DNA from 2 places in the Pseudomonas deceptionensis genome. Region 1 is predicted to be linked to the other one. Evidence: predicted binding sites of a transcription regulator. Region 1 holds the regulator's gene; the other holds the start of a gene.
The links. Region 1 encodes sigma-54, which starts transcription at its own class of promoters, with help from an activator protein. Its sites were predicted from a motif close to ANTGGCATNNANNTTGCTNT; they were not measured.
Positions count from the first base shown of each region.

Region 2: fliD (flagellar filament capping protein FliD) is a predicted target of sigma-54. The motif match lies at 5,323-5,342, and genes of this name have one in related genera.

Region 1 covers NZ_FNUD01000002.1:5,027,325-5,041,865, reverse strand. The annotation lists gene BLW11_RS23340 (HPr family phosphocarrier protein) at 1-238, opposite strand, end outside; gene rapZ (RNase adapter RapZ) at 254-1,111, opposite strand; gene ptsN (PTS IIA-like nitrogen regulatory protein PtsN) at 1,114-1,578, opposite strand; gene hpf (ribosome hibernation-promoting factor, HPF/YfiA family) at 1,591-1,899, opposite strand; gene BLW11_RS23320 (RNA polymerase factor sigma-54) at 1,975-3,468, opposite strand; gene lptB (LPS export ABC transporter ATP-binding protein) at 3,706-4,431, opposite strand; gene lptA (lipopolysaccharide transport periplasmic protein LptA) at 4,431-4,976, opposite strand; gene lptC (LPS export ABC transporter periplasmic protein LptC) at 4,963-5,535, opposite strand; gene BLW11_RS23300 (KdsC family phosphatase) at 5,544-6,068, opposite strand; gene BLW11_RS23295 (KpsF/GutQ family sugar-phosphate isomerase) at 6,068-7,042, opposite strand; gene BLW11_RS23290 (ATP-binding cassette domain-containing protein) at 7,336-8,145, shown strand; gene mlaE (lipid asymmetry maintenance ABC transporter permease subunit MlaE) at 8,145-8,942, shown strand; gene mlaD (outer membrane lipid asymmetry maintenance protein MlaD) at 8,942-9,409, shown strand; gene BLW11_RS23275 (MlaC/ttg2D family ABC transporter substrate-binding protein) at 9,421-10,080, shown strand; gene BLW11_RS23270 (STAS domain-containing protein) at 10,077-10,382, shown strand; gene BLW11_RS23265 (BolA family protein) at 10,498-10,737, shown strand; gene murA (UDP-N-acetylglucosamine 1-carboxyvinyltransferase) at 10,769-12,034, shown strand; gene hisG (ATP phosphoribosyltransferase) at 12,216-12,851, shown strand; gene hisD (histidinol dehydrogenase) at 13,014-14,342, shown strand; gene hisC (histidinol-phosphate transaminase) at 14,345-14,541, shown strand, end outside.
Region 2 covers NZ_FNUD01000002.1:3,714,754-3,729,294, reverse strand. The annotation lists gene fliF (flagellar basal-body MS-ring/collar protein FliF) at 1-758, shown strand, start outside; gene BLW11_RS17075 (FliG C-terminal domain-containing protein) at 730-1,785, shown strand; gene fliH (flagellar assembly protein FliH) at 1,796-2,488, shown strand; gene fliI (flagellar protein export ATPase FliI) at 2,492-3,811, shown strand; gene BLW11_RS17060 (flagellar export protein FliJ) at 3,837-4,274, shown strand; gene flgM (flagellar biosynthesis anti-sigma factor FlgM) at 4,351-4,632, shown strand; gene flgN (flagellar export chaperone FlgN) at 4,629-5,063, shown strand; gene fliD (flagellar filament capping protein FliD) at 5,367-6,701, shown strand; gene fliS (flagellar export chaperone FliS) at 6,701-7,084, shown strand; gene BLW11_RS17035 (hypothetical protein) at 7,068-7,385, shown strand; gene BLW11_RS17030 (hypothetical protein) at 7,388-7,906, shown strand; gene BLW11_RS17025 (flagellar hook-length control protein FliK) at 7,998-8,486, shown strand; gene BLW11_RS17020 (flagellar basal body-associated FliL family protein) at 8,550-9,011, shown strand; gene BLW11_RS17015 (FliA/WhiG family RNA polymerase sigma factor) at 9,019-9,753, shown strand; gene motA (flagellar motor stator protein MotA) at 9,756-10,631, shown strand; gene BLW11_RS17005 (OmpA family protein) at 10,618-11,526, shown strand; gene BLW11_RS17000 (winged helix-turn-helix domain-containing protein) at 11,600-12,382, opposite strand; gene lafA (lateral flagellin LafA) at 12,543-13,415, opposite strand; gene flgA (flagellar basal body P-ring formation chaperone FlgA) at 13,525-14,235, opposite strand; gene flgB (flagellar basal body rod protein FlgB) at 14,436-14,541, shown strand, end outside.

The DNA of each region.
Region 1 (14,541 bases):
TGGCCAGTGCATCCAGTGCTTCCTGTTCCTTCTCGCCTTCTGTCTTCAGGTGGATGGTGGTGCCTTTACCAGCAGCAAGCATCATCATGGCCATGATGCTTTTACCGTCGACCATTGATTCAGGTGTGCGTCCTGCTCTTATCTGACATGGATACTGACCCGCGATACCGACGAACTTTGCCGATGCCCGGGCGTGCAAGCCCAGTTTGTTGATGATTTCAATTTCCAGTGCAGGCATCGCAGGGTAGATCCTTCAAGTAAGGTCGCGGTGGCGAACCTGAACGTTCTTCAGAGTTTCTTGCAGGCACTTGCCCAGGCGTTCGGTCAGGTACACGGAGCGGTGATGCCCGCCCGTGCAGCCAATGCCAATGGTCACATAGGCACGATTGCTTGCGGCAAAGCGGGGTAACCACTTAAGCAGGTAGCTGGAGATGTCCTGGAACATCTCTTCGACATCCGGCTGGGCGGCCAAATACTCCGCCACCGGTTGGTCCAGCCCTGATTGTTCCCGCAGCTCGGGTTTCCAATAGGGGTTGGGCAGGCAACGAACGTCAAACACAAGGTCGGCATCCACCGGCATCCCGCGCTTGAAGCCGAATGACTCAACCAGAAAGGCAGTACCGGGTTCGGGCTTGTTCAGCAGACGCAGTTTGATGGTGTCGCGCAGCTGATACAGGTTCAGATTGGTGGTGTTGATGGTCAGGTCGGCCAGGTCGGCGATCGGGCCGAGCAACTGGGTTTCGTCACGAATGGCCTCTGCCAGCGAACGGCTGGCGCTGCTGAGAGGGTGACGCCGACGGGTTTCCGAGAAGCGCTTGAGCAAGGTTTCTTCGTCGGCATCCAGGTACAGGACATCGCACTGGATATGACGGTTGCGCACTTCTTCAAGCAACTGTGGGAAACGAGACAAGTGACTCGGCAAGTTTCGCGCGTCAATCGACACAGCCACCAGCGGCTGTGCCAGTTCGGTATGGATCAGTGCGCGTTCCGCCAGCTCAGGCAGCAAGCCGGCTGGCAGGTTGTCGATGCAATAGAAACCGTTGTCTTCAAGGACGGCGAGGGCGGTGCTTTTACCGGAGCCGGAGCGTCCGCTGACAATAACTAAGCGCATGATTAATGACCGTTCTGTACGTCCAGAACAACCTGATACAGCGCTTCGTTGCTGGGTGCACTGCGCAGTTTTTCGCGCACATCCTTGCGATCGAGCATGCTGGCGATCTGCCTAAGCAGTTCCAGGTGTGCATCGGTTGCCGCTTCGGGCACCAGCAAAACGAAAAGCAGGTCGACCGGCGCGCCATCGATGGCGTCGAAATCTATGGGAGCATCGAGGTGTAGCAAGGCGCTGACTGGCGACTCGCAACCCTTGAGGCGGCAATGGGGTATGGCGATGCCGTTACCAAAACCGGTTGATCCCAGTTTTTCACGGGCAATAAGGCTCTCGAAAACGTCCTGCATTTCCAGACCAGGCACTTCTCGGCTGATCAGGTTGGCAATGTGTTCGAGTGCGCGTTTTTTACTGCCGCCCGGCGCGTTCACCAAGGAACGGCCGGGGGTCAGGATACTTTCAAGTCGGATCATGGGTAGGGAGTATTAACGACCGGTTGCGCCCTGGAGCAGGCTTTGGGTCTTTTCCTTATGCTTTTTCAGTTGGCGATCAAGCTTGTCAGTGAGCAGATCAATGGCGGCATACATGTCGTCATGCTCGGCGTTGGCAACGACTTCTCCTCCATGGATGTGCAAGGTGGCTTCGATTTTCTGTTTCAGTTTTTCGACCGCCATCGTTACCTGTACGTTGGTAATCTTGTCGAAATGACGCTCCAGTCGGTCGAGTTTTTCGCCGATGTAAGCGCGTAGCGGTTCGGTGACTTCCAGTTGGTGTCCACTGATGTTGACTTGCATACAGTTTCTCCTTTGATGCCATTGCATAAAGCGGCAGGCCGAGCAGCCTGCCACTGAAACGCCGGGGTCCGTGGCTTACATCAAACGCTTGCGTTCGCTCGAAGGCGCTATCCCTAGGGATTCGCGGTACTTGGCGACGGTGCGACGGGCTACCTGAATACCTTGTGCCTCCAGTAAACCAGCGATCTTGCTGTCACTCAACGGCTTTTTCTGATTTTCAGCGGCAACCAGTTTTTTGATGATGGCACGGATGGCGGTGGAGGAGCATTCACCGCCTTCGGAGGTGCTGACGTGGCTGGAGAAAAAGTACTTGAGCTCATAAATACCGCGCGGGGTATGCATGAACTTCTGCGTCGTAACCCGGGAAATGGTGGACTCATGCATGCCGACGGCTTCTGCAATGTCATGCAGTACCAGTGGCTTCATGGCCTCGTCGCCATACTCCAGAAAGCCGCGTTGATGCTCGACGATTTGAGTCGCCACTTTCATCAGTGTTTCGTTGCGGCTTTGCAGGCTTTTGATGAACCAGCGCGCTTCTTGCAGCTGGTTGCGCATGAAGGTGTTGTCGGCGCTGGTGTCGGCGCGGCGCACGAAGCCTGCGTACTGCGGGTTGACCCGCAGGCGTGGCACGGACTCCTGGTTGAGCTCTACGAGCCAGCGTTCGTTGTCCTTGCGCACGATCACGTCAGGTACGACGTATTCCGCTTCGCTGGACTCGATTTGTGAACCCGGGCGCGGATTGAGGCTTTGCACCAGCTCGATGACCTGGCGCAGCTCATCTTCCTTGAGTTTCATGCGGCGCATCAGCTGGCTGTAGTCGCGCGCACCCAGCAGGTCGATGTAGTCCGTGACCAGGCGTTTGGCTTCGTTCAGCCAGGGCGTCTTGGCCGGGAGCTGGCGCAGTTGCAGCAACAGGCACTCGCCCAGGTTGCGTGCGCCGATACCGGCCGGTTCGAATTGCTGGATGCGGTGCAGAACGGCTTCGATTTCATCGAGCTCAATGTCCAGTTCCGGATCGAACGCCTCGAGAATTTCTTCGAGGGTTTCGTCCAGGTAGCCCTGGTTATTGATGCAGTCGATAAGGGTCACACCGATCAGGCGGTCGGTGTCGGACATCGGTGCCAGGTTCAGTTGCCACAGCAAGTGACTTTGCAGGCTTTCGCCGGCAGAGGTGCGCGTGGTGAAGTCCCACTCGTCATCGTCGCTGCTTGGCAGGCTGCTGGCGCTGGTCTGGTAGATGTCTTCCCAGGCAGTATCGACAGGCAGCTCATTGGGGATGCGGTCGTTCCAGTCGCCTTCGTCCAGGTTATCTACAGTCGGCGCGGATTCCTGGTAAGTGGGTTCCTGAATGTCGGAGTTGGGTTTTTGCTCGATGTTGTCGGCCAAGGGGTCTGCATTGTCGAAGTCGTCGCCTTCTTCCTGGCGTTCGAGCATCGGATTGGACTCCAGGGCTTCCTGGATTTCCTGTTGCAGGTCGAGGGTCGACAATTGGAGCAGGCGGATGGCCTGTTGCAGCTGAGGTGTCATTGTCAGCTGCTGGCCCATTCTCAGGACTAGCGATGGTTTCATGGCAGGGGCTTAACACCTTATTCGCCGGCGCGCATGGCGCCATCCACTACAGGGGCGCGTGCGCGCCAAACTTAAGCAAATTATATGCCTGAAACCGGTGCGTTTGCCTAGGGGTGTTCTGAATTAGTTTATTTGCTGCGGAACCAATTCAGGGCGCCCGATCGGGCGCCCGGGTAATACAAGCATACGGGCTTTGTGCGGGTACTGGCACTTTGGTAGTGCAGGGGGCGCCTGGTCTTACAGGCGGAACTCGTGGCCCAGATACACTTCTCTCACCAACTTGTTGGCCAGAATCGTTTCAGCATCGCCTTCAGCGATCAATTGCCCGTCGTTAACGATATAAGCGGTTTCGCAGATATCGAGGGTTTCACGAACGTTGTGATCTGTGATCAGCACGCCAATGCCTTTGGCTTTGAGGTGGTAGATGATTTGCTTGATGTCGCCGACCGAGATCGGGTCAACGCCGGCAAAGGGTTCATCGAGCAGGATGAACTTGGGTGCGGTGGCCAGTGCGCGGGCGATTTCTACCCGGCGGCGTTCGCCACCGGACAGGCTCATGCCCAGGTTGTCGCGGATGTGGTTGATGTGGAACTCCTGCAACAGGCTTTCCAGCTCTTTGCGCCGACCTGCCTTGTCGAGCTCTTTGCGCGTTTCGAGGATTGCCATGATGTTGTCAGCAACCGACAGCTTGCGAAAGATCGAGGCTTCCTGGGGCAGGTAGCCAATACCGGCGCGTGCGCGGCCGTGCATCGGCTCGTGGCTGACGTCCAGGTCATCGATCAGTACGCGACCCTGATCGGCATGTACCAGGCCGACAATCATATAGAAACACGTAGTTTTACCCGCACCGTTAGGACCGAGCAAACCCACGATTTGCCCGCTGTCGATCGACAGGCTGACATCACGAACTACCTGACGGCTCTTGTAGCTTTTGGCCAGATGCTGGGCTTTCAGAGTTGCCATTACTGGGCCTTCTGCGGGTCGGTTTTCTTCTTGGGCTGGATCACCATGTCGATACGCGGGCGAGGTGCAGTGACCTGGCTACCATTGGCGCGACCGGCGTTGGCGACTTGTTTCACCGTGTCGTAGACGATTTTTTCGCCTTCGGTGGTGTTGCCGTCGTTGATGACTTTAGCCTTGTCGATCAGCACGATGCGGTTTTGCGGCGCATGGTATTGAATGGTCACGGCATAAGCCTGAACCGGTTTCGGGTCAGTGGCCTTTTGCAGTTGCTCGAAATAAGCCAGGTTGCCGACGGAAGTTACTACGTCGATTTCGCCCGCCGGGTTGCGCGTGATGGTCACAGTGTTGCCGGTGATTTTCATCGAGCCCTGGGTGATGATCACATCGCCCTTGTAGGTGGCGACGCCTTGCTTGTCATCCAGCTGCGCTTCGTTGGCCTGGATGCGGATAGGTTGTTCGTTGTCGTTCGGCAGAGCCCAGGCGCTCACGCTTCCCAGTGCTGCGCTCAAACCGAGCAATAAAGGGAGGGTTTTAACGAGACTCATACTGTCCTCTTACGTTGGACAGCAGGTCCATCCTGCCGTCTTTCAAATATGCTTTCATTCCCTTGCCAGTAGTTACGCCGCCAGCGCCGTCGATTCTAACGTCTCGCTCGGTCTGCGCATATTGCTTCTGTGGGAATACAGTCATGCGGGTACTGGTGATAATCGTCGTGCGGTTCTTTTCGTCGGTGCGTGCTACACGCACCGAATCGATCAGCTCGACCTCGGTGCCGTCCGGGTTGACTTCACCGCGCTCGCTCTGGACGTGCCAGGGGAATGCGGTGCCGCGGTACATTTGCAGATCCGGGCGCGTCAACAGAGTGACTTCGGAAGCCTTTAAATGTTCCAGCTTGTCAGAGGTCATTTCGTACTGCAGCTTGCCGTCCGGTAAAAACTGCAGGCTGCGTGCGTTGGTGGCGTAATAGTCGATAGCGTTATCATCGACAGCCGCAGACGGGGTGTCGAGAAAACGTTCCGGCCTGATATTCCAATAGCCAACCGCTGCAAACAGCGAGGCTATGATCGCGAACAGCAGAATGTGGCGAATCTTTTTGCTCAGCATACAAGGCTCTATAGGTAGGCGGCGTGAGCTGCGTCCAGGCTGCCTTGGGCACGCAGGATAAGCTCGCAGAATTCGCGGGCGGCGCCTTCGCCACCGCGTGCCTGTGTAACGCCGTGGGCGTGTTGACGCACAAAGCTTGCGGCATTGGCCACGGCCATGCCCAGGCCGACTCGACGGATAACCGGCAAGTCAGGCAGATCGTCACCCAGGTAGGCAACCTGTTCATAGCTTAGGTTGAGTTGGCCAAGAAGCTCGTCCAATACGACCAATTTATCTTCCCGGCCCTGATACAGGTACGGAATGCCGAGGTTTTGTGCACGGCGTTCGACCACCGGTGTTTTACGGCCGCTGATGATTGCAGTTTGCACCCCTGCGGCCATCAGCATCTTGATGCCTTGACCGTCGAGGGTGTTGAAGGTCTTGAACTCGCTGCCGTCTTCGAGAAAGTACAGGCGGCCGTCGGTCAGCACGCCGTCAACGTCAAAAATGGCAAGCTTGATGTCTTTGCCGCGCTTGAGCAGGTCCTGGGTCATTACATCACTCCTGCGCGTAGCAAGTCGTGCATGTTCAAGGCACCGACGGGGCGGTCTTCCTTGTCGACAACAACCAGCGCGCTGATTTTGTGGTCTTCCATAATTTTCAAGGCTTCGGCTGCCAGCATGTCGGCCCGGGCAGTTTTGCCGTGGGGGGTCATGACGGCATCAATGCTTGCGTTGCGGATATCGATCTCGCGGTCCAGGGTGCGGCGCAGGTCGCCGTCGGTGAAGATTCCGGCCAGACGGCCGTCCTGTTCAACGACCACGGTCATGCCCAGGCCCTTATGGGTCATTTCCATCAGCGCTTCCTTGAGCAGGGTGCCACGTACCACTTGCGGCAGATCGTCGCCGGAATGCATGACGTTTTCGACTTTCAGCAGCAGGCGACGTCCCAGCGCGCCGCCGGGGTGCGAGAAGGCAAAGTCTTCGGCCGTGAAGCCGCGCGCTTCGAGCAGCGCAATGGCCAGGGCATCGCCCAGTACCAGCGTTGCGGTGGTTGAGGAGGTCGGCGCCAGGTTCAACGGGCAGGCTTCCTGAGCTACGCGGGCGTCAAGGCTGACGTCGGCGGCCTTGGCCAGGGGCGACTCGGGATTGCCGGTCATGCTGATCAGCTTGATGCCCAGGCGTTTGATCAGGGGCAGCAACGTGATGATCTCGGCGGTAGAACCCGAGTTGGACAGCGCGAGGATGATGTCATCGCGGGTGATCATGCCCATGTCGCCGTGGCTGGCTTCTGCCGGGTGAACGAAAAAAGCCGTGGTGCCGGTGCTGGCCAGGGTGGCGGCAATTTTGTTGCCGATGTGCCCGGACTTGCCCATGCCGACCACGACTACCCGGCCTTTACTTGCCAAAATCATCTCGCAAGCGCGTACGAAATCTGCGTCGATATGGGCCAGCAAACCTTCTACGGCTTCCAGTTCGAGGCGGATGGTGCGTTGGGCAGATTGAATCAGGTCGCTGGATTGGCTCATGTTTGAAGTCGGGTAGCCTGAGAAAAGGCAAGGATTATAGCGGTTATGTGCGCTTCCCTCACGTTTGATCGCAGTGCTTTATTCCTCATGCAGGTAAAGTGTTGCCGTGTTTGTACTAAAAACTGATTTATTTCACTGTATTGAAGCTGAACCGGCACTCCTTCGGTCTTGGGCGGTCACTATGAGCAGTGGTATAGTTCGCCGCCAGTTCGGCCCGCCAGGGAACGCGTGCTTCTTATTAAGAGGTTTTGGTGTCCGGGTGAGAGGCAGAGGCTGCATCGCAAGGAGTTTAGATGAGCGCCGATAACGCCTACGCGGTCGAGCTGAAGGGAGTGTCCTTCAAGCGCGGTACGCGCAGCATCTTCAATAATGTCGATATTCGTATCCCGCGTGGCAAGGTCACGGGGATCATGGGCCCGTCTGGCTGCGGCAAAACCACACTACTGCGCCTGATGGGCATGCAACTGCGTCCCAGCAGCGGCGAAGTGTGGGTCAACGATCAAAACCTGCCGACCCTGTCGCGCAGTGATCTGTTTGATGCCCGCAAGCACATGGGAGTGCTGTTCCAAAGTGGCGCCCTGTTTACCGATCTGGACGTTTTCGAGAACGTTGCCTTCCCGCTGCGGGTGCATACCGAGCTGCCGGAAGAAATGATTCGTGACATTGTGCTGCTGAAACTGCAGGCAGTGGGGTTGCGCGGGGCTATCGATTTGATGCCCGACGAGTTGTCCGGTGGCATGAAGCGCCGGGTAGCCCTGGCGCGGGCGATTGCCCTTGATCCGCAGATTCTGATGTATGACGAACCCTTCGTGGGGCAGGACCCCATCGCCATGGGGGTGTTGGTGCGGCTGATCCGCCTGCTCAACGACGCGTTGGGCATCACTAGCATTGTGGTTTCTCACGACCTGGCTGAAACAGCGAGTATCTCTGACTATCTGTATGTAGTCGGTGATGGTCAGGTGCTGGGGCAGGGCACGCCGGAAGAGTTGATGAACGCCGATAATCCGCGCATTCGTCAGTTTATGACCGGCGACCCGGATGGCCCGGTTCCGTTCCACTTTCCGGCGTCGGACTACCGAACCGATCTACTGGGGAAGCGCTGATGCGCAAGCGTTCATTAATGGACCGTATCGGCCTGTTTGGCCGAGCCGGGATCGATATCCTCGCGGTGCTGGGGCGTTCGACGGTTTTCCTGTTTCATGCATTGCTGGGGCGTGGCGGCATCGGTGGCGGGTTCGGTTTGCTGATCAAGCAACTGCACTCCGTGGGCGTGATGTCGCTGGTGATTATTGTCGTGTCCGGCATCTTCATCGGCATGGTGCTGGCGCTGCAGGGCTTCAGCATTCTGTCCAGCTACGGTTCCGAGCAGGCGGTTGGGCAAATGGTTGCCCTGACCCTGTTGCGCGAATTGGGGCCAGTGGTCACTGCCTTGCTGTTCGCCGGGCGGGCGGGGTCTGCATTGACGGCCGAAATCGGCAACATGAAATCGACCGAGCAACTGTCCAGCCTTGAAATGATCGGGGTCGACCCGCTCAAGTACATCATCGCGCCACGCTTGTGGGCCGGGTTTATTTCCCTGCCCGTGCTGGCGATGATCTTCAGTGTTGTCGGCATCTGGGGCGGTTCGTGGGTGGCGGTGGACTGGCTGGGCGTCTATGACGGCTCGTACTGGGCCAACATGCAAAACAGCGTAACCTTCAGTGGTGACGTACTTAACGGGATCATCAAAAGCATCGTATTTGCCTTTGTGGTGACCTGGATTGCCGTGTTTCAAGGTTATGACTGTGAGCCCACTTCAGAGGGGATCAGCCGTGCCACTACCAAGACCGTGGTGTATGCCTCTCTGGCAGTCCTCGGGCTGGACTTTATTTTGACTGCCTTGATGTTTGGAGATTTCTGATGCAAAACCGCACCATGGAAATCGGTGTCGGCCTGTTCTTGCTGGCTGGCATCCTGGCTTTGCTGTTGCTTGCCCTGCGGGTCAGTGGACTGTCCCCGACCGCCAGCACCGACACCTACAAGCTGTATGCCAACTTTGACAATATCGCAGGCCTGACCGTGCGCGCCAAAGTCACGATGGCGGGCGTAACCATCGGCAAGGTCACGGCTATCGATCTGGACCGCGACAACTTCACGGCCCGGGTCACCCTGCAGCTCGAAAAAGCAGTGGATAACCTGCCGACCGATTCGACAGCGTCTATTCTCACCGCTGGGCTTTTGGGCGAGAAGTACATTGGTATCAGCGTGGGCGGTGAAGATGCCGTGCTCAAAAATGGTGGCACCATTCACGACACTCAATCGTCGCTGGTCCTTGAAGACCTGATCGGTAAATTTCTGCTCAATACCGTTAGCAAAGACGCCAAATAAGGAGCTTCTAGATGATTTCTCTCTTGCGCCGTGGCCTGCTGGTTATTCTGGCGGCATCTCTTCCTCTGGTGGCCAATGCTGCGCCGGGGCAGTCTGCCCACGATATCGTTTCAGATACCACCACCCGGTTGCTGGCTGACTTGGCTGCCAACAAAGAGCAGTACAAGCAAAACCCGAGCAAGTTCTACGATGCCTTGAACGGTATTGTCGGGCCGGTAGTGGACGCTGACGGTATTTCCAAAAGCATCATGACCGTGAAGTACTCGCGCAATGCGACTCCAGCGCAAATGCAGCGTTTTCAAGAGAACTTCAAGCGCAGCCTGATGCAGTTCTATGGCAATGCCTTGCTTGAGTTCAACAACAAGGGCATCACCGTTTCGCCCGCCAAGGATGAAAGCGGGGATCGCACCAGTGTCGACATGACCGTGAAAGGCGATAACGGTGCCATTTACCCTCTGTCCTATACCCTTAACAAGGTGAATGGCGAGTGGAAGGTGCGCAACGTGATCATCAATGGCATCAACATCGGCAAGTTGTTCCGTGATCAGTTCGCCGACGCCATGCAGCGCAACGGCAATAACCTGGATAAAACCATCGATAACTGGGCTGGCGAAGTGGCCAAGGCCAAGGAAGCAACCGATGCTGCTTCCCCGAAGGCTGCTGCCCAATGAGTGAGGCGGCAGTAAGCCTGGCCGGCGAGAGCGAGTTGCACCTCAGTGGTGTGCTCGATTATCAGACCGGCCCCCGTTTGCGTACCGAAGGCCAGGCCCTGATCAAAAAAGCCACGGCCAGTGCCCTGGTGGTGGATTGCTCGGCGGTCACCAAATCCAGCAGCGTCGGTTTGTCGCTGTTGTTGTGCTATATCCGTGATGCGCAAGCGCTTAACAAGCCATTGAGCATTCGTGCCATGCCCGAAGACATGCGTGAAATCGCACAGGTTTCGGGTTTGACCGAGCTGCTGGCACATTATTAACTGCCACCTGTAGAAAAGCCCCCCCGTCAGAGTCCTGTTATGCGGGGTTCGCAGGCGCGGGGCTTTTTTGTATGATGGCCGACCCGCGCGCGTTAGGCGCCGATTGAGGTTGAGCATGCAGGCCGTAGAAGTGAAGAGCTTTCTTGAGGGAAAGCTGCCTGGTACCCAGGTAGAAGTTGAGGGCGAAGGCTGCAACTTTCAGCTGAACGTGATTAGTGACGAACTGGTGGCCCTGAGCCCGGTCAAACGTCAACAAAGCATCTATGCCCATTTGAACCCGTGGATTGCTGATGGCAGCATCCATGCGGTCACTATGAAATTCTTCAGCAGCGCGGCCTGGGCCGAGCGCACCTGAGCCCCCTGAGCCCATTGGCGTCGAGATTGTTATGGATAAATTGATTATTACCGGCGGCGTTCGTCTTGATGGCGAAATCCGCATTTCCGGGGCGAAGAACTCCGCCCTGCCGATTCTGGCGGCGACCTTGCTGTGCAATGGTCCGGTCACTGTGGCCAACCTGCCGCACTTGCATGACATCACCACCATGATCGAGCTGTTCGGTCGCATGGGCATTGAGCCGGTGATCGATGAAAAGCTCAGCGTCGAAATCAACCCGAACACCATCAAAACCCTGATCGCACCGTACGAACTGGTTAAAACCATGCGTGCCTCGATCCTGGTTCTGGGCCCGATGGTTGCGCGCTTCGGTTATGCCGAAGTTGCCTTGCCAGGCGGTTGCGCCATTGGTTCGCGTCCGGTTGACCTGCACATCCGCGGCCTTGAAGCCATGGGCGCAGTGATCGACGTTGAGGGCGGCTACATCAAGGCCAAGGCGCCGGAAGGCGGCTTGCGCGGTGCCAACTTCTTCTTCGATACCGTCAGCGTGACCGGTACTGAAAACATCATGATGGCCGCAGCTCTGGCCAATGGCCGCAGCGTTTTGCAGAACTCTGCACGCGAGCCTGAAGTCGTCGACCTGGCCAACTTCCTGAACGCCATGGGCGCCAAGGTGAGCGGTGCGGGCACTGACACCATCACCATTGATGGCGTTAAAGAGTTGCACCCAGCGACCTACCGCGTGATGCCGGACCGTATCGAAACCGGTACTTATCTGGTAGCCGCGGCTGTGACCGGTGGCCGAGTGAAGGTCAAGGACACTGATCCGACCATCCTCGAAGCCGTTCTTGAGAAACTCAAGGAAGCGGGCGCCGAAATCACCACCGGTGAAGACTGGATCGAGCTGAACATGCACGGCAAGCGCCCTAAAGCGGTGAACGTGCGTACGGCTCCGTACCCGGCGTTTCCGACTGACATGCAGGCGCAGTTCATCTCCCTGAACGCCATTGCCGAAGGCACTGGTGCAGTGATCGAGACCATCTTCGAAAACCGCTTCATGCACGTTTACGAACTGCACCGCATGGGCGCCAAGATCCAGGTCGAAGGCAACACTGCCATCGTGACCGGTACTGAAACGCTCAAGGGCGCGCCAGTCATGGCTACCGACCTGCGTGCTTCGGCCAGCCTGGTGATCTCTGCTCTGGTTGCTGAAGGCGACACGCTGATCGACCGCATCTACCACATTGACCGTGGCTACGAGTGCATCGAAGAAAAACTGCAAATGCTGGGCGCCAAAATCCGCCGCGTTCCGGGCTAGTTTTTGCTGTCTGGCCTCATGGGCACAGGGATCGTGTCCAGCCGCCAGGTGACGTAACGGCTTGCAAGCGTTACCTTACCTGGCCTCGAATCGTTCAAGTCGAGCCTGATATCAGGCTCGATGCTTGCCCGGCGCCGATTGCGTCCGGGCAAAAGTACCCTGATAAGGACTTACGTTTCCCATGTTGACCATTGCACTGTCCAAGGGCCGTATCCTTGACGATACTCTGCCGCTTCTCGCTGAAGCGGGCATTGTGCCGACCGAGAATCCGGACAAAAGCCGCAAGCTGATTATTCCGACTTCCCAGCCCGATGTACGCCTGCTGATCGTACGCGCCACCGACGTGCCGACGTATGTTGAGCATGGTGCGGCAGATCTCGGTGTGGCTGGCAAAGACGTGCTGATGGAATACGGTGGCCAGGGCCTTTACGAGCCGCTGGACCTTCGCATTGCCCAGTGCAAGCTGATGACTGCCGGCGCTATCGGTGCCGTTGAGCCCAAAGGCCGCCTGCGCGTTGCGACCAAGTTCGTCAATGTCGCCAAGCGTTACTACGCCGAGCAAGGCCGTCAGGTCGATATCATCAAGCTGTATGGCTCGATGGAACTGGCTCCGCTGATCGGCTTGGCCGACAAGATCATCGACGTGGTCGATACCGGCAACACCTTGCGTGCCAATGGCCTGGAACCCCAGGATTTCATTGCCGCCATCAGCTCCCGTCTGGTGGTTAACAAGGCTTCGATGAAAATGCAGCACGCCCGCATTCAAGCCCTGATCGATACCCTGCGCAAGGCAGTGGAATCGCGACACCGCGGCTGACTCACCTGCGCGGCCGGGGTCTTCCCCCTAAAGCCGCGCCCATCTATCCGTGCAATAGCCAGAAATCTCAGGTACCCGCGCGGATGGCTTGGTAGTCTTGAGGTGCCTGAGATCTGCAACATCAAAAATTCCAAGCATTCGCCCATTACCGAGGCCCTCGCTATGACCGCTCCCACTGCAATTCGCCGACTCAACGCTGCTGACCCGGACTTCGCGCAGCATCTGGATCATCTGCTGAGCTGGGAAAGTGTGTCTGATGACTCGGTCAACCAGCGTGTGCTCGACATCATCAAAGCCGTGCGTGAGCGTGGCGATGCGGCACTGGTTGAGTTCACCCAGCGTTTTGACGGGCTGAGCGTCAACTCGATGGCTGACCTGATCCTGCCCCGCGAGCGCCTGGAGCTGGCCCTGACCCGCATCACCGCGCCGCAGCGTGAAGCGCTGGAAAAAGCCGCGCAGCGTGTACGCAGCTACCACGAAAAACAGAAGCAGGATTCCTGGAGCTACACCGAAGCCGACGGCACAGTATTGGGCCAGAAAGTCACGCCGCTGGACCGTGCCGGTTTGTACGTGCCGGGAGGCAAGGCCTCGTACCCGTCATCGGTGTTGATGAACGCCATTCCGGCCAAGGTGGCAGGCGTCACCGAAGTGGTGATGGTCGTTCCGACCCCGCGCGGTGAAATCAACGAGCTGGTATTGGCCGCAGCCTGTATCGCAGGTGTAGACCGTGTGTTCACCATTGGCGGGGCGCAAGCCGTCGCAGCGTTGGCTTACGGCACCGAAAGCGTGCCGAAAGTGGACAAGGTGGTTGGCCCGGGCAACATCTATGTCGCGACGGCCAAGCGCCATGTGTTTGGCCAGGTCGGTATCGACATGATTGCCGGCCCTTCGGAAATCCTCGTGGTGTGCGATGGCCTGACCGATCCGGACTGGATCGCCATGGACCTGTTCTCCCAGGCCGAACACGACGAAGACGCACAGGCGATTCTGGTCAGCCCTGACGCCGAGTTCCTCGACAAGGTCGCGGCCAGCATCGCCAAGCTGCTGCCGACCATGGAACGCGCCGAAATTATCGAAACCTCGATCAATGGTCGTGGCGCGTTGATTCTGGTGGAAGACATGCAGCAGGCGATCGATGTCGCCAACCGCATCGCCCCCGAGCACCTGGAGTTGTCGGTGGCCGACCCGCAAGCCTGGTTGCCGCAGATCCGTCACGCCGGTGCGATCTTTATGGGCCGTCATACGTCCGAAGCCCTGGGTGATTACTGCGCGGGTCCAAACCACGTATTGCCGACTTCCGGCACGGCGCGCTTTTCCTCGCCGCTGGGGGTGTATGACTTCCAGAAGCGCTCTTCGATCATCTTCTGTTCCGAGCAGGGCGCGTCCGACCTGGGCAAGACCGCCTCGATTCTCGCTCGCGGTGAATCGCTGACCGGCCACGCCCGCAGTGCTGAATACCGGATCATCGCCGACACCGAGCAGGGGCAATAAGCATGAGCAAATTCTGGAGTCCGTTCGTTAAAGAACTGGTGCCTTACGTGCCGGGTGAGCAGCCGAAACTGACCAGGCTGGTCAAACTCAATACCAACGAAAACCCCTATGGGCCTTCGCCGAAAGCGCTGGCGGCAATGCAGGGCGAGATCAACGACAACCTGCGTTTGTACCCTGATCCGAACAGCGATTTGCTCAA
Region 2 (14,541 bases), 1.3 Mb from region 1:
GCTCGTTGAGCAACCGCCCGGTAACGCCTGTCGGTGGCCAGCAGCCGGCAGCCGGAGTACCGGCAAAGACCGCAGACCAGGGCGCGACCTCGATCCGCAAGGAGTCCACTCGCAAGCTGGACTACGACCAGAGTGTCACCCACGTCAAATACTCGCCGTTCAACCTGCGCAACCAGAGTATTGCGGTGGTGCTCAATGCCACCAACACCGAGGCTGACGGCGGCTGGTCGCCGCAAGCGCGAGCAGAGCTCGAAGCGATGCTCAAAAGCGCGGTGGGCTTCAATGCCGGCCGTGGCGATGTGCTGACATTGAGTGTGTTCCCGTTTGCCGCCACTGATATGTCGATTGAGCAGGCCGTCTGGTGGCAGGACGATAAAATCCATCAGCTGATCAAGATGGGCCTGTGTGGCCTGATCAGTCTGCTGTTGCTGCTGATGGTGGTACGCCCGGCCCTGAGCCGCCTCTCGGGGCGCAAGGAGCAACCGGTGCATCCTGCGCTGGAGGCAACTGCCGAGTTAAAGCTGGGCAGTGAACAGATGACCAAGTCGTTGGTGCCAAACAAGGAAAACGGCAACTTCGCGACCATGTTGGGCGAAACGAACCCGTTGTCTGAAATTTGTCTTCCCGCACCGGGTTCGGGGCTGGAGCTGCAAATCGAGCATTTGCAAATGTTGGCTAAAAACGACTCCGAACGCGTGTCGGAAGTGATCAAACAGTGGATAGGCCGCAATGAAACCAATGTCAACACGACCAGCTGATGTCATGCAGGAGTTGCGCGCCCGCACAGCGCAGAGCCGCACCATGAGCTCCCTTGAGCAAGCCTCGATCCTTATGTTGAGCATGGGCGACAGCGTTTCTGCGGGGGTGCTGCGGCACTTTTCCCGAGAGGAAATCGTCCTCATCAGCCAGGCCATGGCCCGCTTGAGCAACGTCAAGCAGCCGATGGTTTCAGAGGTCATCAGCCGCTTCTTTGACGACTACAAGGAACAAAGCAGCATCAAGGGTGCCTCGCGCAGCTACCTGTCGGGCATGCTCGGCAAGGCCTTGGGCAGCGACATTACGCGCAGCCTGCTGGACAGCATCTATGGCGAGGAAATCCGCACCAAGATGGTCAAGCTGGAATGGGTCGATCCCAAGCAGTTCGCCACCCTGATTGCCAAGGAGCATGCGCAGATGCAGGCAGTGTTCCTCGCCTTCCTGCCGCCCGGCATGGCCAGTGAAGTGCTTGAAAGCATGCCCAGCTGGCGTCAGGACGAGTTGCTGTATCGCATTGCCAACCTCAATGAGATCAATGGCGATGTGATCAAGGAGCTTGAGCAGTTGATCGAACGCAGCCTGTCGGTGTTGTCTACCCAGGGCTCGCAGGTGCGCGGGGTCAAGCAGGCGGCAGACATCATGAATCGCTTCAAGGGCGACCGTGATCAGATGTTCGAGCTGTTGCGTGCCCACGACACCTCATTGGTGGAGCGTATCGAAGATGAAATGTATGACTTCTTCATCCTGTCCCGCCAGAGCCAGGAAGTCTTGCAAACCTTGCTTGAGGTCATCCCGTTGAGCGAGTGGGTAGTCGCACTCAAAGGGGCTGAACCGGCCCTGGTCAAGGCGATTCAAGGGGCCATGCCGCGTCGTCAGATGCAGCAGATGGAAGCCCTGAACCGTCGTCAGGGGCCGGTACCCATGAGCCGGGTTGAGCAGGTGCGCAAGGAAATCATGGCGGTGGTGCGGGAGATGGCAACCGAAGGTGGTTTGGCCATTCAGCTGTTCCGCGAGCCAACCGTAGAGTGAGGGCTGTTCCGTGTCGATCAATGTGCTGAAAGACAAGCCCCGCGACTGGCGGCCCTATCGTTTTCCTCCGTTGCCGCAATCGCTGGCCCCGGAGTGGAAAAATGACCCCGTTGCGGTGCAGCGGGCCATTGCCGACGGTTTTCAGGAAGGCAATGAAAAGGGCTACCAGGAAGGCTTGATTCAGGGGCAGGAGCATGGTCAGCAATTGGGCTATGAGGCTGGCCGCGAACAGGGTTTGCAAGAAGGCTTGATGCAGGGCCGTGTAGAAGGGCGCGAGTCATTCGATCAGGCCAGTTTCCCTCTGGAAGAAGCTAACCGGCAACTGCGCAGCTTTTTGTCGGAGCTTGAGCGCACGCGGCGTCAGGAACTGCTGGCACTGGTCAAAAAAGTGTCCGAGCAAGTGATTCGCTGCGAGTTGACCCTGAACCCGACGCAGTTGCTGACCCTGGCAGAAGAAGCCTTGGCCGGCATGCCGCTGGAGACGACGGACGTGCATATCAACTTGCATCCTCAGGAGTTTGCCCGGATCAAGGACCTGGCACCCGACCGGGCCGCGAGTTGGCGCCTGGTGGCCGACGAGGCGCTGGCGCTGGGGGAATGCCGCATTGTGACGCCCCGGGCCGAGGTCGATGTGGGCTGTCAGCAGCGGCTGGACGCCTGTGTTGAAACCCTGTCGCAACATCTGCACCTGACCGAGGATTGATTCGTGCTCAAACCTTTTGCACTCAATGACGCTCTGCGCTCGCTGGACGACGTACAACTGGCCAAGGTCAGCGGGCGGCTGGTGCGCATGTCGGGCATTTTGCTCGAAAGTCTGGGCTGCCAGCGGGTGACCGGGCAGCGCTGCTATGTCGAGCAGTCCGACGGTGAAATGCTCGATGCGCAGGTGGTGGGGTTTAACCGCGATATCACCTATTTGATGCCGTTCAAGAAGCCTGTGGGCTTGAGCGCGGGGTCGCGGGTATTTGCGGCCAAGGAAGACGCCGCGCTGCACATCGATGAATCCTGGCTGGGCCGTGTGCTCAACGGCCTGGGCGAGCCGATGGACGATTTGGGCAAGCTGACCGGGCGCGATGAACTGCACGTCGAACTGCCCAAGGTCAACCCGCTCAAGCGTCAGCCGGTGAGCGAACCTCTGGACGTGGGCGTGCGGGCAATCAATGCCCTGCTGACCCTGGGCAAGGGTCAGCGCGTCGGCCTGTTTGCGGGCAGCGGCGTGGGTAAAAGCGTGCTGCTGGGCATGATCACGCGCCAGACCAAGGCTGATGTGGTGGTGGTCGGGTTGATCGGCGAGCGGGGCAGGGAGGTGCAGGAATTCATCCAGCACTCGCTGGGCCCCGAAGGTCTGCGCAAGGCCGTGGTGGTGGTGGCGCCGGCCAATGAATCGCCGCTGATGCGGCTCAAGGCCGCCGAACTGTGCCACAGCATTGCGGCCTACTTCCGCGATCAGGGCAAGGATGTACTGCTGCTGGTTGACTCCCTGACACGCTATGCCATGGCGCAGCGTGAAATCGCCCTTGCACTGGGTGAGCCTCCGGCGACCAAAGGCTATCCGCCTTCGGTTTTCGGCATGCTGCCGGAGCTGGTAGAAAGCGCCGGTAATGGTGAAAGTGCCGAAGGCAGCCTGAGTGCGATCTACACGGTACTGGCCGAAGGCGACGATCAGCAAGACCCGATCGTTGACTGTGCCCGGGCGATTCTGGACGGGCATATCGTGCTGTCACGCAAACTGGCCGACATCGGTCATTACCCGGCCATTGATGTGGCGGCTTCAGTGAGCCGCTGCATGAGCCAGGTGGCGGACCGCAAGCATTTGAACGCGGCGCGTTCCTTCAAGGAATACAGCAGCGTTTATGACGGTATCAAAGACCTGATCCCGCTGGGTGGCTATACGCCGGGGATGGACCCGGGAACGGACCGCGCGGTCAAGCTGGCGCCCAATATCGAGCGCTTCCTGCGCCAGGATGTGGGGGCCAGCGCCGAGCTGGGCATGAGCATCGATACGTTGCAGAGCATCGTCAAATGACGGTTTGTACCCAGGGGCCAGGGCGATGAAAAACCGGATCAATGTGCTCAATCGGCTGGCGCAGTTACGCAATATCCAGATGCGTCAGATCATGGGGCGGGTCAGCTACCAGCAGAATCTGTGTGAGCGTTATCGTAATAACATTACCGCCCTCAAGCGGTTGTGCGGCTTCACTAGCGCCACCACCACACCCTTGCAACGTCACAACCAGCAGCAGTACAAGGCCACGCTGCATGCCATGACCAACTTGCAGGTTCGTGAATTGAAACTGGCCGAGCAGACCCTGAGCCGCATCCAGGATGAACTGCAGCATGCGGTGCGCCAGGAGAAGGTTCTGGCTCAGGTGATCGACGACAAAATGCGCATTTGGCAGGCGACCCTGGCGCAGCAGGAACAGAAAATCCAGGACGGGCTGGCCAGCCAGACCTGGTGGCGGAACAAGGCTCAAGAAGTATTTATTTAAATTGTTGTCGACTGGATTTAAGTCACCCCGTCAAAGGGTCGCCTTTGCACAGTATCACCCAGTTCTGGAGCTCATCATGGAAATCACACGACAGCCTGTCATCAGTTTTACCCCTTCTGCCGAGCGCCCGGTGTCAGGCAGCAGTGAGCGCACCGGCAGCGGTCCCGTGACGCCAGTCAGCGCCCCTGCAGCAGTCAAACCGGGGCTGGAGCAAATCCACTCGGCACTGGGGCAATTGCCACAAGTGGACCTGGACAAGGTCGCCACCCTCAAGGCTGCACTGGCCGCAGGCTCGCTCACCAGCGACAGCGCCTCGCTGGCCGGCGCCATGCTCAACTATCACCGTGGTGAGCGGTGAGCCAGCGTGACCAGTTGCTGAAGGTTGTCGAGCAGGATGTGCACGACGATCTGACAGGTTTTGCCCTGCTGCACGAGTGGATGGGGCGTCTGCAAGTGGCGCTCATGGCCCGCGAAATTGTCACCATTACTGAGGCCAACGGCCATATCGTCGCGCTGATGGATGCTGCCAGTGCCCGTGCCCGCCGCCGCAGCAGAGTCCTGGAGGTGTTTCGCCTGGGAACTGATACCCGGGCGATGGACAGTCTGATCGGCCTGTATGAGCCCGTGCGCCGTGGGCACGTGGATCAGGCCTGGAAAACCCTGATTGCCAGTGTCGAGCGCTGCCGTGACCTGAATGAGCGCAACGGCAAGCTGCTGGCAATGCACGGCGAGATCTTCCAGCAACTGGCCCGACAAGACCCGGCACAGGTTTATTCCCCTTCGCTTTAGTCGCCCGCCCGTGTGGCATACCGCACGTCATGTGCCGGGCGGTCCTTTCACCGCAGTGATCCATTCCCCCAAGTCCGAATGTTCAATCAGGGTTAATTAACCCCTCATTCCGGTCGCCTTTGACACTCAGGCCCCGGGGCTTTGCTGCGGGTCAGGGTGCGGAAGCAGGCTTTCCACCCGCGGGTTTTACCGGTGCCGGAAGAGGAAGCCGCACTTCTCGATCAAATCAAAAAAATCCTTATAAAACATAATCTTATAAGTTGGCATTGGTTTTGCTATCTACCTATAGAGGAGCGATCACACATGGCAATCGATACAGACTACATCCAGACCCAGGCAAAAAATCTCGCGCAGTATGAAGTGCACAGGGAGTTGATGCAGGCCGAGCGCAATGAAAAAAAGTACAAGGCGCAATTGGCGGCCGTGACGCAACTGGACACCGCACTCAAGGCATTGGGCACGGCAGTGAAGGGGCTCAAAGGCACCGATAAAAGCATGCTGATCAACGCCGCCACGTTCAGCAAGGAAGGCATGGCCAGTGCAACCCTGGGGGCCAGCGCAAAGGAAGGCAGCTACCAGTTTTTTGTAGAGCAGCTGGCGAGCCGGCATCAGATCGCCCTCAGTGGGCTGGGCAGTAATGCCGCGGACTCTGGCAGCCTTTACATCAAACAGGACGGCGTGGAGTTTGCGGTTGACCTGAGTGCTGGCGACAGTAATGGCGATGGCAGTTTGTCCCAGGAAGAGCTGGCTGCTGCGATCAATGGCCACCCCGATAACAAGGGCGTTAAAGCCACCCTGGTGCGCAGCGGCGGTGAAGTGACGATGGTGTTGACCGCCGAAAAAACCGGCGAGCAGAACGCGATCGAGTTGCGCACCGATGCCGCGGGCAGTGCGCTGGAGACCAGCCTGGGTAACCCGCAAGTGCTGTCCGAGGCCAAGGACGCGATTGTCTATCTGGGGGCTGACGCTACCAGCGGCATAAAGCTTCAGCAAAGCTCCAATACCTTCAAGAACATGATCGATGGCGTCAGCCTGACGTTCAACAAGGTGCATCAGACCGGTGATGAACCGCTGGTGGTGGACATCAGTCGCGACCAGAAAGCGACCAATGACAAGCTCAATGAGTTTATTACCGCGATCAACGCATTGCTCGGCACCTTTGACACCCTGACCGCGTCGGGTGGTGAAACACAATGGCGCGGTGAACTGGCGGGAGACTCGGGCATTCGTGCAGTGGAGTCGATGATCAACTCGGTGCTTCGCACCTCGTTTGATGGCATCACGCTGATGGAGTTCGGGATTCTGGCGGACGCCAAAGGCAAGCTGAAAGTGGATAACAAAGCGTTCGAAAAGATGCTCGACGCCAACCCCGATGCCTTTGAAAAGCTGTTCTCGGGCAGGGACAACATGATCGACACGCTGGACAAAAAACTCGCGGCATACACCAGCGCCAGCACCGGCTCGATGAAGGCTCGCAAGGACAATCTCAACAGCATGCTGCAAAAGGTCGAAATCAAGTATGAGGAACTGGAAAACAAGTACCAGAACCACTACCAGCGCTACGTCAAACAATACACGCAGATGGCGCAGATCATGGCGTCAATGGAACAAACCTTAGGCATGTTTGGAAATAGATAATGAATGAAAGCTATGACGGGTACCGTGCAGTCGACCTTGAAGTTCGAGTGTGTTCGGCCTCGCCCTACGAACTGGTGCTGGTGCTGTTTGATGGCCTGCTCGACGAGTTGAGTCGAACACGCGGGCACATCGAAGCCAGGCATTTCGAACTCAAGGGAAAGTCGCTGGAAAAGTGCATGAACATTCTGAACGCACTCAACAGCACCCTCGATTACGAGCAGGGCGGCGAACTCGTGCACGATCTGTCACGGCTTTACGATTATTGCTTGCACCGTCTGGTGGAAATCAGTGTGTCGCTATCGGTAACCGGTATCGACGAAGTCATACACCTGATTGGACAAGTGCGCGAAGGCTGGGAAGGTGTGCATGCCGCACGCCGCTGATTTGCGCCGCCTGGCGCACTTGCGTCAATTGCTCGCCCTGGCCCTGGCCCAAGAGGACTGGGCGCGGATTCACGAGATTGACCTGCTGATCCGTCAGGGCTTGCTACGCCTGTGCGAGGGCGGTGAGTTTGCGCCCCGCACCCTTGCTGAGCTGGCACCGCTCAAGGCCTTGCACGGGCAGGCATTGCAAGCCTGCTCGCGCGAATGCAAACGCCTGAGTGACCTGCTTGAGAGTCATACCGAACATCAGGAAGGGCGCCGCGCCTACTCCCTGGCAGACAGCGTGCAGGCGGAGGGTTAGGCATGGGTATCTCCATTGCTATGCCGGGCGGCTTCGGCGCTGGCCTTGAACAGAGCAGCCTGCCCTTCGACAGCAGCTTGCCGGCGGACGAACTGTCCCCGTTGCCCTATGTACCTCAACAGCCCGAATTCGAGCCGCAATTGCCGGTACCGGATGTGTTGGCCAGTGCCGAGTCGCAGCAGGCCCAGGAGCAGGAGGTCACCGAACCAGTGCTTGATCCGGCGCTGGAATCAGTGGACCCGCAACAGTGGCTCAACATGATGTTGGGTCAGCAGGCCATTCGGTTGCAGGCACGGGACGACGCGGGCAAAACGACATCCAGTTTGCCTGGCGAGCGTTTGCTGGCTCGCATGGCGCCTGAGCCCCGGGCCCTGGCTCCTGTCCTTGAATCTCGCAGAGTGTTTGAAGCTCCTTTGCCGGTCCAGTCCGGCCCTGACGCAGGGTTCGAGCATTCGGGGACGGGCGACGGTCCAAGGTTGCCGCTTCCCGCTTCCCGCTGCGCCTGCGGCCCGCACGGGTGAGAACCCATGGATTGCAGCTACGGCAGTAACAGCAACAGCAACAGCAACAGCAACGGTTGCAGGCTCAGTCGAACCCCTGTCGAGCACTGAAGTGTCTGCCCTGACAACCGCGTTACCGGGCAGCAGCACAACGGCTGAACCGGTGCTTGAACGCGGGCTCAAGCTGGCTGCGCCGCAGGCCCGTTGGGGAGAGCAGATGCTGCATGCCTTGCGCGAAACCGTCGAGGTACAGGTCCAGCAACGCTTCCAGCAGGCCACGATCCGCCTCGACCCGCCCGAGCTGGGGAGCCTGGAGATTTTTATCAGTCACGAAAACGGGCGCTTGAGTGTGCACATTTCGGCGGCCCAAACCGATGTGGTGCGCTTGATCGCGGCCACCAGTGAACGCTTGCGCCAGGAACTGGTGGAGCAGAACACCTTGCAAGTGCAGGTTCAGGTTTCCAGCGATACCGGGGGGCATTCGCAACGGGAACAGGGCCGGTCTGCACGTGAACCGGGCATCGCCGATGCCATGGCTGAAGCCGAGGGCAGCGCCGTTTCGCCCAAGCGGCAAGACAGCGGCGTACTGGTGACTGTTTAACCCGACAAACAGCCTGCTGTGAGTCGCCCCTGAAACTGATCTACAAGTGGATTGAAATTTTTCATGTTGATGTCGCGTGTCATTTTATTAGTAGTGGGGCTTAACACGGTAATTACCGTTGGCAGTGTGGTGCTGGGCTATCTGTATCTGGCGCCGGCGGTCACTGCCAGTAGCGCGTCGAAATCCGAGGCTGAGGCGCCGCGCAAGGTCACTGATTATGGGTTTTACCCGATTGAAAAAATCGTCCTGAACCTGCCTGAACAAAGCCGGGAACGCTACTTTGTGCTCGATCTGGCCCTGCAGGCGGATCACAAAGTGCCTGTCAGTACCTTCAAGCTTATCGAGCCTCTGGTACGCAGTTCGGTGATTACATCATTGTCCCGGCTCAAGTTCAGCGAGCTGCGGCTGTTGGCCGTTGCCGATGTCCAGAGCCGGATAGAAGAACAGTTGAAACAGGACTTCGCGAGCAAGGGCATGGAGGTGCCGTTCACCAGTGTGCTTGTCAGCAAGCTCCTGGCGCAGTGATCGCACTATGAACAACGATCGTTTGGCCGATTACGGCCCGGGCAGCGCTGACCACTGCCCGCCAGTGCTGGCACCGGGTGTCGAGCAACACTGGATGCTGCAGTACTTGCCGCTGGTCAAGCGCATTGTCAATCAGCTGTCCTTGCAGGCCAGTCATGCGCTGGACCGTGAAGACATGGAGCAGATTGGCCTGATGGGTCTGTTACAGGGGTTGCGCCGCTATGGCACCCCGGATGAGTGTTTTGCACGTTTTGCAGCATTGCGTATTCGCGGGGCGATTCTTGATGAGTTGCGCCGCCTGGACTGGCGGCCCCGCCTGGTGCGCCAGCAGGCCCACAAGGTGCGCGATACCCTGCGTAGCCTGACCCGTCAGCTGGGGCGCCAGCCCCGGGACGAAGAGGTGCTCAAGGCCACAGGCCTGAACGACACCCAGTATCAGGCTTATCTCCAGGCGCAAGCGGCAGAAGCCATCGAAAGCCTGGATGTGCTGCTGCTCGATGGCCTCCGTGACTTTCAACAGTCAGGGGCAAACGTGGAAGAGCGGGTGCTCAGTGAGCGCCTGCTGATTCAGGCACTGGACTGCCTCAACGAGCGTGAGCGTCTGGTGCTGACGCTTTACTACCAACATGAGTTGAGTCTCAAGGAAATCGGCCTGGTGCTCGAAATCAGCGATGCCCGGGTTTGCCAGTTGAGTAAGCAGGCTATCGATAAGGCTCGTCATTTTTTAACCAAGAGTAATTGAACGTGCAGAAAGTTTTAGGTGCATTAATCATCATTGGCTGTGTGCTGGGTGGTTTTGCCATCGCCGGTGGCACCTTGTCGGTACTGTGGCAGCCCTCCGAGCTGCTGATTGTGGTCGGGGCTGCGCTGGGCAGCCTGATCATCGGCAACCCCAAGGAAGTGCTGCTGGAAATGTGGCACCAGGCCAAGGGTATTTTCTCGTTTCGCCGACGCGGCGAAGAGTTCCAGCGCGAGCTGCTGATGCTGCTCTATGAATTGCTCGAAACCGTGGAAGTCGGTGGCCTCAAGGCGCTTGATGCTCACATCGAAGAGCCGGAGCAGAGCGACCTGTTCAGCAAGTACCCGCTGATTCTTCAGGAAAAAAACCTGATGGCGTTTATTGCCGACAACTTCCGGTTGATGGCCATGGGCAAGATCACTGCCCATGAGCTGGAAGGTTTCCTTGAACAGGAACTCGATGCGATGCATGAAGCGCTGTTGCTGCCGTCCCGTTCCCTGCACAAGGTCGGTGAAGCCATGCCGGGGTTCGGGATTCTGGCGGCCATTTTGGGAATCATCATCACCATGGACAGCATCGGCGGTTCGGTAGCCGAAATCGGTGCGCACGTGGCCGCTGCCCTGGTGGGGACTTTCCTCGGGATTTTTTTCTGCTATTGCCTGTTCGAGCCGATCAGCAACGCGATGGCCCAGCGCGTACGGACAGAGTTGTCGGCACTTGAATGTGTGCGCACCACCTTGGTGGCGCATCTGGCGGGCAAGCCGACGCTGCTGGCAGTGGATGCCGGCCGCAAACTGATTGAGCAGGACGTTAAACCGGCCTTCAAACATCTCGAAACCTGGGTGACCAACTACGAGGACAGCCGCAATGAGGAGGCGTAATGAAATAAGTGATCAGATTATTGTCAAACGCCGCAGCAAGCGTGGTCACCAAGAAGTGCATAGCGGGGCATGGAAGGTGGCATTTGCTGACTTTGCCCTGGCCATGATGGCGTTGTTTATGGTGCTGTGGATTATCCAGCCCCAGGCCGACGCTGAACGCAAGGCTATACGTGCTCAAAGCGCTCCGTCAGTGTTTGAGGGCGGCGCAGGGATCTTCGACGGTGAAAGCAGAATCCCGTTTGACTTTACCGCTGTGCAGGAGCCGATTCCTGTCGAAACCGTTGCCCGGCAGGCGCCCGTGGACAACGGCCAGTCCCTGGAGACTGAGCGTTTTGACACTGAAGCCGACTTGCAAGCCCTGGCCAAGCTGATGAGCCTGCTGGCAGAGCGCGCGGATGCGCTGGCTAACGTCGAGGTGCAAGTGGTGCCTCAAGGCCTGCGGATTCTGATCAAGGATGATGACAAGCGCTTTATGTTCGAGCGAGGCAGCGCCAGGATCAACCCGCACTTTCGCGCGTTGTTGGGCACCCTGGCCAAGGAATTGGCAAAGGTCGACAACAAGCTGATCATCAGTGGTCATACCGATGCCACGCCGTTCCGTGGCAAGCGCGACTATGACAACTGGAACCTGTCAGGCGAGCGTGCGTTGCAGGCGCGTGGCGTTTTGGTGGCGGCGGGCTTGCCGGCGACAGGTGTGTTGCAGGTATCCGCCCAGGCGGATGTCATGCCCCTGCGCCCTGAAGATCCGCACAGCGGTGTAAACCGCCGGATTGAACTGTTGCTGCTGACCGGTCAGGCCGAAGCCTTGTACCGACAGTTGTTCAGTGACAGTTATGCGCAGTATGGCTTGGGCAAGGTTGACTACATCAAGCCTGTTGCGCTCCCGGGAGAGTAAACAGGGGTTAAGCGAAAGACCCTTCGCGCGGCCGTCCGGCCGCGCATTCTTTACACTTCATACCCGCAACGAGTTATTGCACACAGCTGAGCAAACGTGTGTCGCTGACGCTCTGGATCTCATTGGCATGCAGGATAAGGGTATTGTTTGTGCCCGTATTGTGTGAGCAATGGACCTGGTAATAGCCGTTAGCGGAGCCAACGATCGCCAGTTCAACCGGCTCTTCACTCAGGTTGATCATCCGCTCGCTCAGGGCGCGCGTCTTGCTGATCAGTTCATTGACTTTGGGCTGTTGCTGCTCAACGTACACGACGCTGCTGTTACCTGTTTTTTGCAGGCTGGCGTAGAGCTCGGTTGACGGTGAGGCGAAAAAATAACCGGTAATGACTGCCAGTGTGGCGCTGACGGCCATTGCCTTGCGGCGCAGGCCCGAACGCACAGGTGCTGCCATCACCGGCACCTGTTCCAGTGCCGGGGTGGCAGGCTGTTGCAGGGGCTGCTCAGGTGTTTTTTCGATGATAAAGGCGGGGTTGAAACGATAGCCACGGCGTGGAACGGTCTGAATGATTTGCAGGTTTTTTTCGTCGCCCAGCATCTTGCGCAGGGTATACACCTGCTGGTTGAGACTGCCAGGGCCGACCACGCGGTCGGACCAGGCATAGGCCACGAGGGTCTCACGATCGATCACCTGGCCAGGTGCCTGAATCAGGCGCTCAAGCAGTCGACCTCCAGAGTAACCCAACTCTACCGTGTGCCTACTTTCATCCTTGAACAAGGTCAACGTATAAAGCACTGGGCAAAAGTATGCCTGTTGATCGCCGTGCCCAGTCTTCATGTTCGCAGAAAGAGTGTTCATTAAGAGGCTTCGCTAGGTCTGGAGCGCAAATGTTACTACCTGATATAAACCATGTTCTGTAGGGTAATTCCGAACTTGCATTTTAAGTTGTATCTTAGACGCGAGCAAAAACGCCCCCGAATCACTTCGGGGGCGTTTTTTTGTATCCGCAGTCTGGTTATTAGCCCAGCAGGGACATAACCATGCTTGGCATTTGACCGGTTTGTTTGAGCATCGAAATGCCCGACTGCATCAGCATGGAGTTCTTGCTCATCATCGCGCTTTCGCTGGCGAAGTCGGCATCCATGATGCGGCCGCGGGCCATTTCGGTGTTGTCTTTCATGTTGGCCAGGTTGTTGGAAGTGTGGTTCAGGCGGTTGATGTTGGCCCCGAACTCACCGCGCACTTCGCCGACTTTAGCCAGGGCAGTGGCCAGCAAGTCGATTTGGGCGTTGGCCCCGCCGCTGGTGCTGATCTCGGTACCTGTGCCGCTGGTGGTGTAGTTGCTGGACAGTGCGGCCAGCTGGGTACCCAGGGCAGTGGTCTTGGCGCTGATGTCCAGCGTCAGGGTCTCGGCAGTGGTGGCGCCGATCTGGAAATTCACTGCGCTGCCGAACTTACCGGCGGTGCCGGTTTTGCTGAACAGTTTTTCACCGGCGAAAGCGGTGTTGTCCATGATGTTGCCCAGCTCTTTGCCCAACTGGTCGTATTCGGCCTGCATTGCCTTACGGTCGTCGTCGCTGTTGGTTCCGTTGGCAGACTGGGTGGCGAGGTCTTTCATGCGCTGCATGATGTCGGTCATTTCACCGAAAGCGCCATCGGAGGTCTGCAGCAGCGAAGAGGCATCGTTGACGTTACGCAGTGCAACGGCCATGCCTTTGGACTGTGCGCTGAGGCGGGTGGCGATTTGCAGGCCGGCTGCGTCATCGGCCGCCGAGTTGATGCGCAGGCCGGTGCCCAGGCGCTGCTGGTTGGTGGCCAGGGCGTTGTTGGTTTTGTTCAGGTTGGTCTGAGTAACCAGCGAGGAGTAGTTGGTGTGGATGGTCAAGGCCATGATCGGTATTCCTGATTCTGATTGAGTGTGGAGTGCGGAGGATGTTGTCCTGCCCGCTGCCACTCAAAGGGCGACCCTTGAATCGACCCGCTTAAGCCACCGATGCAAATTATTTGTCCGAGCGCTGAAATGTACTGCTTACAGCCCCGGCAGCGGTGACCTTGGCTTCGATGACTTTGCCGCTGGCGGCGTTCCTCACCCGGATCACCATGCCTTTGCGCCCATCCTGCAGAGCCTCGCCTTCAGTGCTGGCGTGAATGTCGCCGTGGTTGGCGGTCACCGTGACGCGTTCCCCGCGGCGCACCAGCCAGGGCGATACCAGCATGTCCCGGGTCAACATCTGTTGGCTGCGGGTTCGACGCTTGGCGCTGAGACCGGCCACTTCTTCTATATGACTGAACAGCCCGCGGCTCTGTCGGCTCAGGGCGACTTCCTGGTACGCGAGCATGGCGGGAGAGATCAGTTGCCCGCGTTCCAGCACCTTTGCGGCCACAACGGCCCGGGTAAAGACCGTGGCCTGGGCGGTTACCTGCACGGACCACTGCGGCTGGTCAGGGCAGGCCAGCGTCAGGCGCAGGCGGCCATAGCCTGGCCAAGCGGGTTCTGTTCCCTGGACTTGCAGCGGTTGCGAGCACGGCCCGGCTGGCGAATGTTCGGGCAGGGCAAAGATCTTTTGTGTGAAACGCGCGCCTTGCCAGCCCTCGGTAACGGTTTTATCTGCCAGTTGCCCGGTGAAGTAGTCGCGCACCGTCTGGTCGATTTGCCGGTCAAGGGGCTCTTGCGCCATGGCGCCTGTGCAGGCCAGCGCCAGCAGCAGCACGCTGAACCGTCCGGATGGGGAAACAGCGCTTCCCCATCGTCGCGTCAGGCGCGAAAAAAGCGGAAGAGGTACGGCCGTTTCTAACACTTTTGATTTCATAAAATTACTTATAAATCAGGTGGTTATAGTTGTTTTTTGAAGTGGGCACGCTTTCTGCAATCAAGGGTCGTGAGCTCAACTTCGATCAATGGTGCAAGGCAATGAGTATAAGGATAGATGACGCACTCGGTGTGCATATGCGGGCCCTCGGGCTGCATATGAAGCGTACCGAAATTCTGGCGGCCAACCTGGCCAACGAAGATACCC